Linked DNA regions of Sagittula stellata E-37. The protein of the gene in region 2 interacts with the protein of the main gene of each other region in a pairwise test. Links are inferred from orthologs where the notes say so. Each region holds a gene or a part of one and is shown on either strand. Other genes may lie near its edges. The genes, in order: ABFK29_RS11865 and ABFK29_RS16410.

What was found.
Region 1: the proteins of ABFK29_RS16410 (region 2) and ABFK29_RS11865 interact in binary tests that used the Escherichia coli proteins (3 or more experiments, as listed by UniProt). The link is inferred for Sagittula stellata E-37 from one-to-one orthologs.

Annotation. Positions count from the first base shown.
Region 1 is NZ_CP155729.1:2,498,045-2,501,293, forward strand. The notes cover bases 300-3,227. They hold ABFK29_RS11865 (ABC transporter permease subunit), read right to left. Parts: upstream 2,287-3,227; coding sequence 1,312-2,286; downstream 300-1,311. Other genes in these bases: ABFK29_RS11860 (substrate-binding domain-containing protein), read right to left, coding at 300-1,203; ABFK29_RS11870 (transketolase), read left to right, coding at 2,517-3,227. Also shown: ABFK29_RS11855 (sugar ABC transporter ATP-binding protein), read right to left, coding at 1-191; more of ABFK29_RS11860, read right to left, coding at 274-299; more of ABFK29_RS11870, read left to right, coding at 3,228-3,249. UniProt on the Escherichia coli protein: Part of the ABC transporter complex RbsABC involved in ribose import.
Region 2 is NZ_CP155729.1:3,454,829-3,458,148, forward strand. The notes cover bases 3-3,001. They hold ABFK29_RS16410 (sugar ABC transporter ATP-binding protein), read right to left. Parts: upstream 2,254-3,001; coding sequence 751-2,253; downstream 3-750. Other genes in these bases: ABFK29_RS16405 (fumarylacetoacetate hydrolase family protein), read right to left, coding at 3-662; ABFK29_RS16415 (ABC transporter permease), read right to left, coding at 2,250-3,001. Outside these bases: more of ABFK29_RS16405, read right to left, coding at 1-2; more of ABFK29_RS16415, read right to left, coding at 3,002-3,251; ABFK29_RS16420 (ABC transporter permease), read right to left, coding at 3,265-3,320. UniProt on the Escherichia coli protein: Part of the ABC transporter complex RbsABC involved in ribose import. Responsible for energy coupling to the transport system.

The DNA.
Region 1 (3,249 bases), 960 kb from region 2 along the record:
TCACCCGAGGACTGCGGCGTGGTGCCCGATATGATCTTCGATATGGTCGACTTGCCCGCGCCGTTTTCGCCCAGAAGCGCCACCACCTCGCCCGGGCGGACGTCCAGGTCGATCCCGTGCAGCACCTCGATGGGGCCGTAGGACTTGCGGATGTTGCGCAAGGACAGGATGGGAGCGGCGGCATTGGTCATGGCGGGGCCTTTCGGTACGTCCGGTCAGGGGTGGCCGACACCGGGGAGGATCGGTGTCGGCCTGCTCTGATCCCCTCAGGGATCAGGGATGCTCTTCAACGTACTGCTGAGCGTTCTCCGGGGTCGTCAGGAAGCCCGGCAGCAGCTGCTCGGCGGGAAGCTCTTCGCCCGCCGCCAGCTTGATTGCGCTGTCCACGGCCAGTCGACCGATCCCGCGCACCTGCTGGGTGGCGGTGGCGTCGTAGCCGCCTTCGGCCAGAACGGGCAGGGCGGTGGTGTCGCCGTCAAAACCGCCGATGTAGACGCGCTGCTCGACGCCCGAGACCTTCACACCCTGCATGGCGCCCATTGCCAGACCGTCGGCCTGACCGAAGATCAGGTTCACGTCGGGGTTCGCCTGCAGCAGGTTCTGCGAGATGTCGAGACCTTCGGCCTGCGACCACTGGTTCGACCACTGCTGGGCCACCAGCTCGACGCCGGGGTTCTCGTCGATGGCCTTCATGCAGCCCTTGGTGCGCTCCACTTCGGGGGTGGTGCCCTTCTGGCCGTGGATCATGATCATCTTGCCCTCGCCACCGGCGAGACCGATGATGTGGTTGCAGACCTCGTAGGCGGAGGCGGCATTGTCCGTGGCGATGAAGGTGTCGCCCGGCTCGCCTTCGGCGTTGCGGTCGACGTTGACGACGGGGATGCCCTGCGCCTTCGCCAGACGCGCCGGAACGGTCGCGGCGGCGGCACCTGCGGGCAGGTAGATCAGCGCGTCGATGTCCTGCGTCAGCAGGTCCTGCACCTGGCTCACCTGAGTTGCGCCATCGTTCTTGGCGTCCACGGTGATGACCTCGATACCAAGTTCCTTGGCATATTCCTCGACGCCGATCTTGATTTGGTTGAAGTAGTCGGCCTGCAGGTTGGTGACAGCAAGACCGAGGCGCTTGACCTCTTCGGCCTGTGCGCCGGACAGCGCGGTCACGGCGAGCGCGGTGGCTGCCAGCAGGGTTGCCTTGAGTTTCATATGTCTTTCTCCTCCGGTTGGGCTGGGGTCCATGCATTGGCCCCTTGGGTGTCCGGGTCGCCCCGGACAGGTTTGAGGCGGTCCGCCGCCGGGCGAACCGCCGGAAAGTCAGCGTTTCTTGAAGGCCTCGGCGGCCACGGCCAACGCGATGACGACACCGATGACGACCGCTTGGGTGAAGGGCGAGACGCCCAGCAGGTTCAGACCGTTGCGCAACACGCCGATGATGAGCACGCCGATGATGGTGCCGACGATTCCGCCCTGTCCGCCGCTGAGGCTGGTGCCGCCGATGACGACCGCCGCGATGGTGTCGAGCTCATAGGTGAAACCGGCGGTCGGTTGCACGGAGTCCAGCCGCATCGCCAGCACCACGCCGCCGAGACCGGCCAGCAGGCTGGAGACGACGTAGACGCCGACGGTCATCAGGCTGACGTTGATCCCGGCAAGGCGTGCGACTTCGGGGTTGCCGCCGATGGCATAAAGGCTGCGGCCCGCCGAGGTGTAGCGCAGGAAGAACCACCCCAGCGCGAAGACGATCAGCATCACGGCGACGGTGGTGGTCAGGAAGCCCCAGTGGCGGATGAAGGCCAGCATCGAGAACCACGCCGGAAAGCCCACGATCTGCTGACCGTCGGTGATCATGTTGGCCAGTCCGCGTGCGATGGACATCATCGCCAATGTCGAGATGAAGGCAGGGACGTTGAAGAGTGTGATGAGCAGACCCGACACCGCGCCGCTGGCGGCGGCACAGGCAAGGGCCACAATGATCGCCAGCCCGAGGGGGAAGCCCGCGACGTTGGCGACGTACCCCATCACCATCATGGCCAGCGCCAGAACCGATCCCACCGCAAGGTCGATACCGCCGATCAAAATGACCAGCGTCATGCCCACTGCCATGATTCCCAGCACCGTGATCTGGTCGAGCACGTTCAGCAGGTTACGCATCGTGAAAAAGGAGTCTGTCGCGAATGACAGGAAGATGCAAAGCAGCACCAGGCCGATCAGCGGGCCGGTCGCGCCGCTGAGCGAGAACAGGTCGGCAAGACGGGGCCTCTCCGCTGTTGTGGAATGGGTCATGGTCATCCGATCCTCCTCCCGGTCATTCCTAACGTTCATATTTCACGCTCTAATGCATAAATATTCACGTTTGATGCAAAATGCCTAATTGACCTGTTCGGGGCTGTCAAGGATCGGATTTGCGTCTAGCGCTATACACCTTAGCTGCATTAGTTGCCTCCAGATCAACGCACATCCGCTTGACATAAACTTTGACCGCATGTTTATATGGCTGCGAATAATTATGCAGAGGTAACATGGAACCGCAAGATCTACGCCGCATGGCGAACCAGATCCGCCAGCGCGATGTCCGCGCCGTGTACGAGGCAGGGGCCGGTCACATCGGTGGCGAGTTGTCCGTCACCGACCTGCTGACCGCGCTCTACTTCGATACGATGAACGTCGACCCGGCGAACCCGTTTGCCCCGAATCGCGACCGCCTCGTGCTGAGCAAGGGCCACACGGCTCTGGCGCTCTACATCACGCTGTCGAAGAAGGGTTTCATCGCCGAAGAGGAGATCGAGACCTTCCTGAAGCACAACTCGCGCCTCAACGGTCACCCGAACCGGGTAAAAGTGCCGGGGGTCGAGACCAACACAGGTCCGCTTGGCCACGGCCTGCCTGTGGGTGTCGGCATGGCCAAGGCCGCAAAGCTCGACGGAGCGTCCTGGCGCACCTTCGTCATCACGGGCGACGGCGAGATGCAGGAAGGTTCGAACTGGGAGGCGATCATGGCCGCCGCACAGTTCAAGCTCGACAATCTGACGCTTATCGTCGACCACAACCGGCTCCAGCAGGGCGCGCGGCTCGCGGATACGAACAACCTCGCGCCCATCGCGCCCAAGGTCGAGGCTTTCGGCTGGGCAGTCGAGGAAATCGACGGTCACGATATGGAGCAGATCACTAGGGCGCTCTCGGCCGACACGGTCACCGCTGGCAAGCCCAAGTGTATCGTGGCGCACACCAACAAGGGGCAGGGCGTCAGCTTCA
Region 2 (3,320 bases):
ATGAGTGTCGCCGTGCTGCCCGCCTGCATCCGCTCGCTGTCCACGTCGAGCCACATGTCGAGCGCATCCACATCGGCCACTTCGTCCGGCGTCACGAGCCACGGGCCGGTCGGTCCGAAAGTGTCGCAGCCCTTGCCCTTGTCCCACGTCCCGGCGCGGTGAAGCTGGAAGTCGCGCTCTGACACATCGTTGACGACGCAGAACCCGGCGACATGGTTCATCGCGTCCGCCTCGTCGATGTAGACGCCAGGTTTGCCAATCACGACGCCAAGCTCGACCTCCCAGTCGGTCTTCTGGGAATCACGCGGGATCTGGATCGGATCGTTCGGACCGCATATGGCAGAGGTCCACTTGTTGAAGATGATCGGCTCTTCCGGAATGGGCATGCCGGATTCGGCGGCATGATCGGCATAGTTGAGTCCGATGCAGATGAACTTGCCGATGTTCCCCACGCATGGGCCGAGCCGCAGGTCGTCCTGCGGCGTGCCCTCGACCCGCGGCAGGCTGGCCGGATCGAGATTGCGCAGCGCGGCGATGCCGTCGGGGTGCAGCACGTCGCCCGAAATGTCCGCCACAACGCCTGAGAGGTCGCGCACTTGGCCGTCGCTGTCCAGCAGGCCGGGTTTCTCGGCCCCGGACGGGCCATAGCGCAGAAGTTTCATGTCTGGTCCTTTCCTTGATATCTGGCACGGGTGCGGCCCGGACGGCTGCCCCCGGCGATGGATCTCCCGCAGAAATGGTGGTGTCGGATCACGCCACTTCCTGGCCGATGCCGGAAATCGCCTGGATCAGGCTGTCCTCTGTCACTTCCTCGGACGTGAAGGTCCGCATGATGCGGCCCGAATACATCGCGACGATCCGGTCGGAAACATGCATGACCTCAGGCATTTCCGAGCTGATGACCATGACCGCATACCCCTGTGCCGCAAGTTCGCGCAGCAGTTTGTGGATCTCCGACTTGGAGCCGACGTCGATGCCGCGCGTGGGTTCGTCGACGATCAGCACTTCCGGGTGCATCGACAGCCACTTGCCAATCACGATCTTCTGCTGGTTGCCGCCCGAGAGGTTGCCCACCTTCTGCTTCCAGCCCGGCGTGCGGATGTCGAGCCGGTCGCGGTACTGGTCGAAGATGGCCACCTCCGCCCCCTCGGCCATGAAGGGTCCGCTCTTCAGGTCGTCCACCTGCGGCAAGGTCATGTTGTCCCGGCAGTTCATGCCAAGCACCAGCCCCTGTCCCTTGCGGTCTTCGGGAACGAGGGAAATGCCCTTCGCTATGGCGTCGGTCGGGCTGTCGATTTTCACGTCCTTGCCCGCAAGCCGGATCTGGCCGGCGGAAGGTGTGCGCAGCCCAAAGAGCGTCTCCGCGATCTCCGTCCGCCCCGCGCCCACCAGACCATAGAAACCGACAACCTCACCGCGCCGGATTTCAAAGGATATGTCCTTGTAGAGCTTTCCGCAGGACAGGCCCTTCACCTCCAGCGCGACCTCGCCCAGTTCGTGGTGCGCGGCGTTGCGGCTCAGGTCGAGTTTCCGTCCGATCATCATCTGCGTCACCGCCTCTTCGGTGGTCTCGGCGGTGTTGACGGTACCTTGGTACTGACCGTCGCGTAGGATCGAGATGCGGTCGGTGATCTTGAATATCTCCTCCATGCGGTGCGAGATGTAGATGACCCCGACCCCGTCGCGCTTCAGGTCGGCGATCACGTCGAACAGAACCACCTTTTCCGCGTCGGTCAGCGAGGCGGTGGGTTCATCGAAGATCACCGCCTTGGCGTCCACGGTCAGGGCACGGGCGATCTCCACCATCTGCTGGTTGGCGATCGACAGGTCTCCGACCCGGGTGCGCGCATCGAACCCCACGTTCAGCTTCCCGAGGATCGCGTCAGTCTTTTTCGTGAGCGTCGCCCAGTCGACCCGGCCGAAGCTCTTTCGCGGCAACTCCCCCAAGTAGATGTTCTCGGCCACGCTCAGTTCCTCGGCCAGGCTGAGTTCCTGGTGGATGAAGACGATGCCCTTGGCCTTCGCTTCCAGCGGGCCGGCCATCACGACCTTTTCGTCGCCCATGTAGATCGCGCCCTCGGTGGGTTGGTGAATACCGCCGAGCACCTTCATCAGGGTCGACTTGCCGGCCCCGTTTTCACCCATGAGGGCGTGGACCTCGCCGGGCATGACCGAGAGCGACACCCCGTCCAGGGCCCGTACGCCCGGGAAGGTCTTGACGATGTCTTCGAGACGCAGAACCGGTTGGGTCATACCCTCAACTCCTCCTTGCCCTTGATGTTCAGTTGCTTGTCGAGGAACAGAACCGCGATCAGGATCAGGCCGATCACAAGGTTTACCGTTGAAGTATCCGCCCCGATGTGGCCCAGCCCCTTGCGCAGAAGCTGGATCGCGATGACGCCGCCGAAGGTGCCTATGACGTTGCCAGCCCCGCCGGTGATCTTCGTGCCGCCCAGCACGACCGCCGTGATGACCCACAACTCGTACAACTGTCCGTCATTGGGGTTCACCGATCCGCTTTCCGAATAGAAGACCACAGCCGACAACGCCGCGAGGAAGCCGATGATGGCGAAGTTGATCATCATGTGCGGGCCGACGCGGATGCCCGCATTGACCGCCGCCTCGCGGTTGTCACCGATGGCGTAGGCGTTTCGGCCATGGACCGTGCGCGCCATGACGAACCACATCACCAGCGTGACACCCAACAGGAACCATGTCGCGGTCGCCAGCCCCAGGAACTCGGCCTCGGCGAAATCCACCAGCGTCCAGTTGAGGTGGCTGGTCGGGTTCTCGCCGTTGAACATGAAGACGATGCCACGGTAGCCCAGCATGGACCCCAGCGTGACGATGAAGGCGTCGACGCCGGTCTTCCAGACGATCAGGCCATTGAGCGCGCCCAGAAGCGTGCCGACCGTCAGTGCCAGCAGCCAAGCCACCGGAATGACCCAATCGCCGAGGCCCGCGAAGATCGGCCAGGTCATGGAGTCGAGCAGGATGATCGCGGCGATGGCGAAGGTGGCGCCGACGCTCAGGTCGATGTTGCCGTTCACCATGACGATGGTCATGCCCATGGCGATGATGCCGATCGGCGCGGACTGCTTGAACAGCAGTAGCATGTTCTCCAGGTCCATGAACGCCTTGTCGGAGACCGAGAGGTATTCGCCAGCGATGCTGAAGAACAGCAGTTCCAGCACGATGAAGCCCCAGATTGCGCCGCCTTTGAGCGCCACGGAAAGATTGACCTTTTGCATTGCCGTGCCTCCCTTACGCGATCATCGACCAGAGCTTGCCGCGCTTGGCCGCAATATCCAGCCAGACCG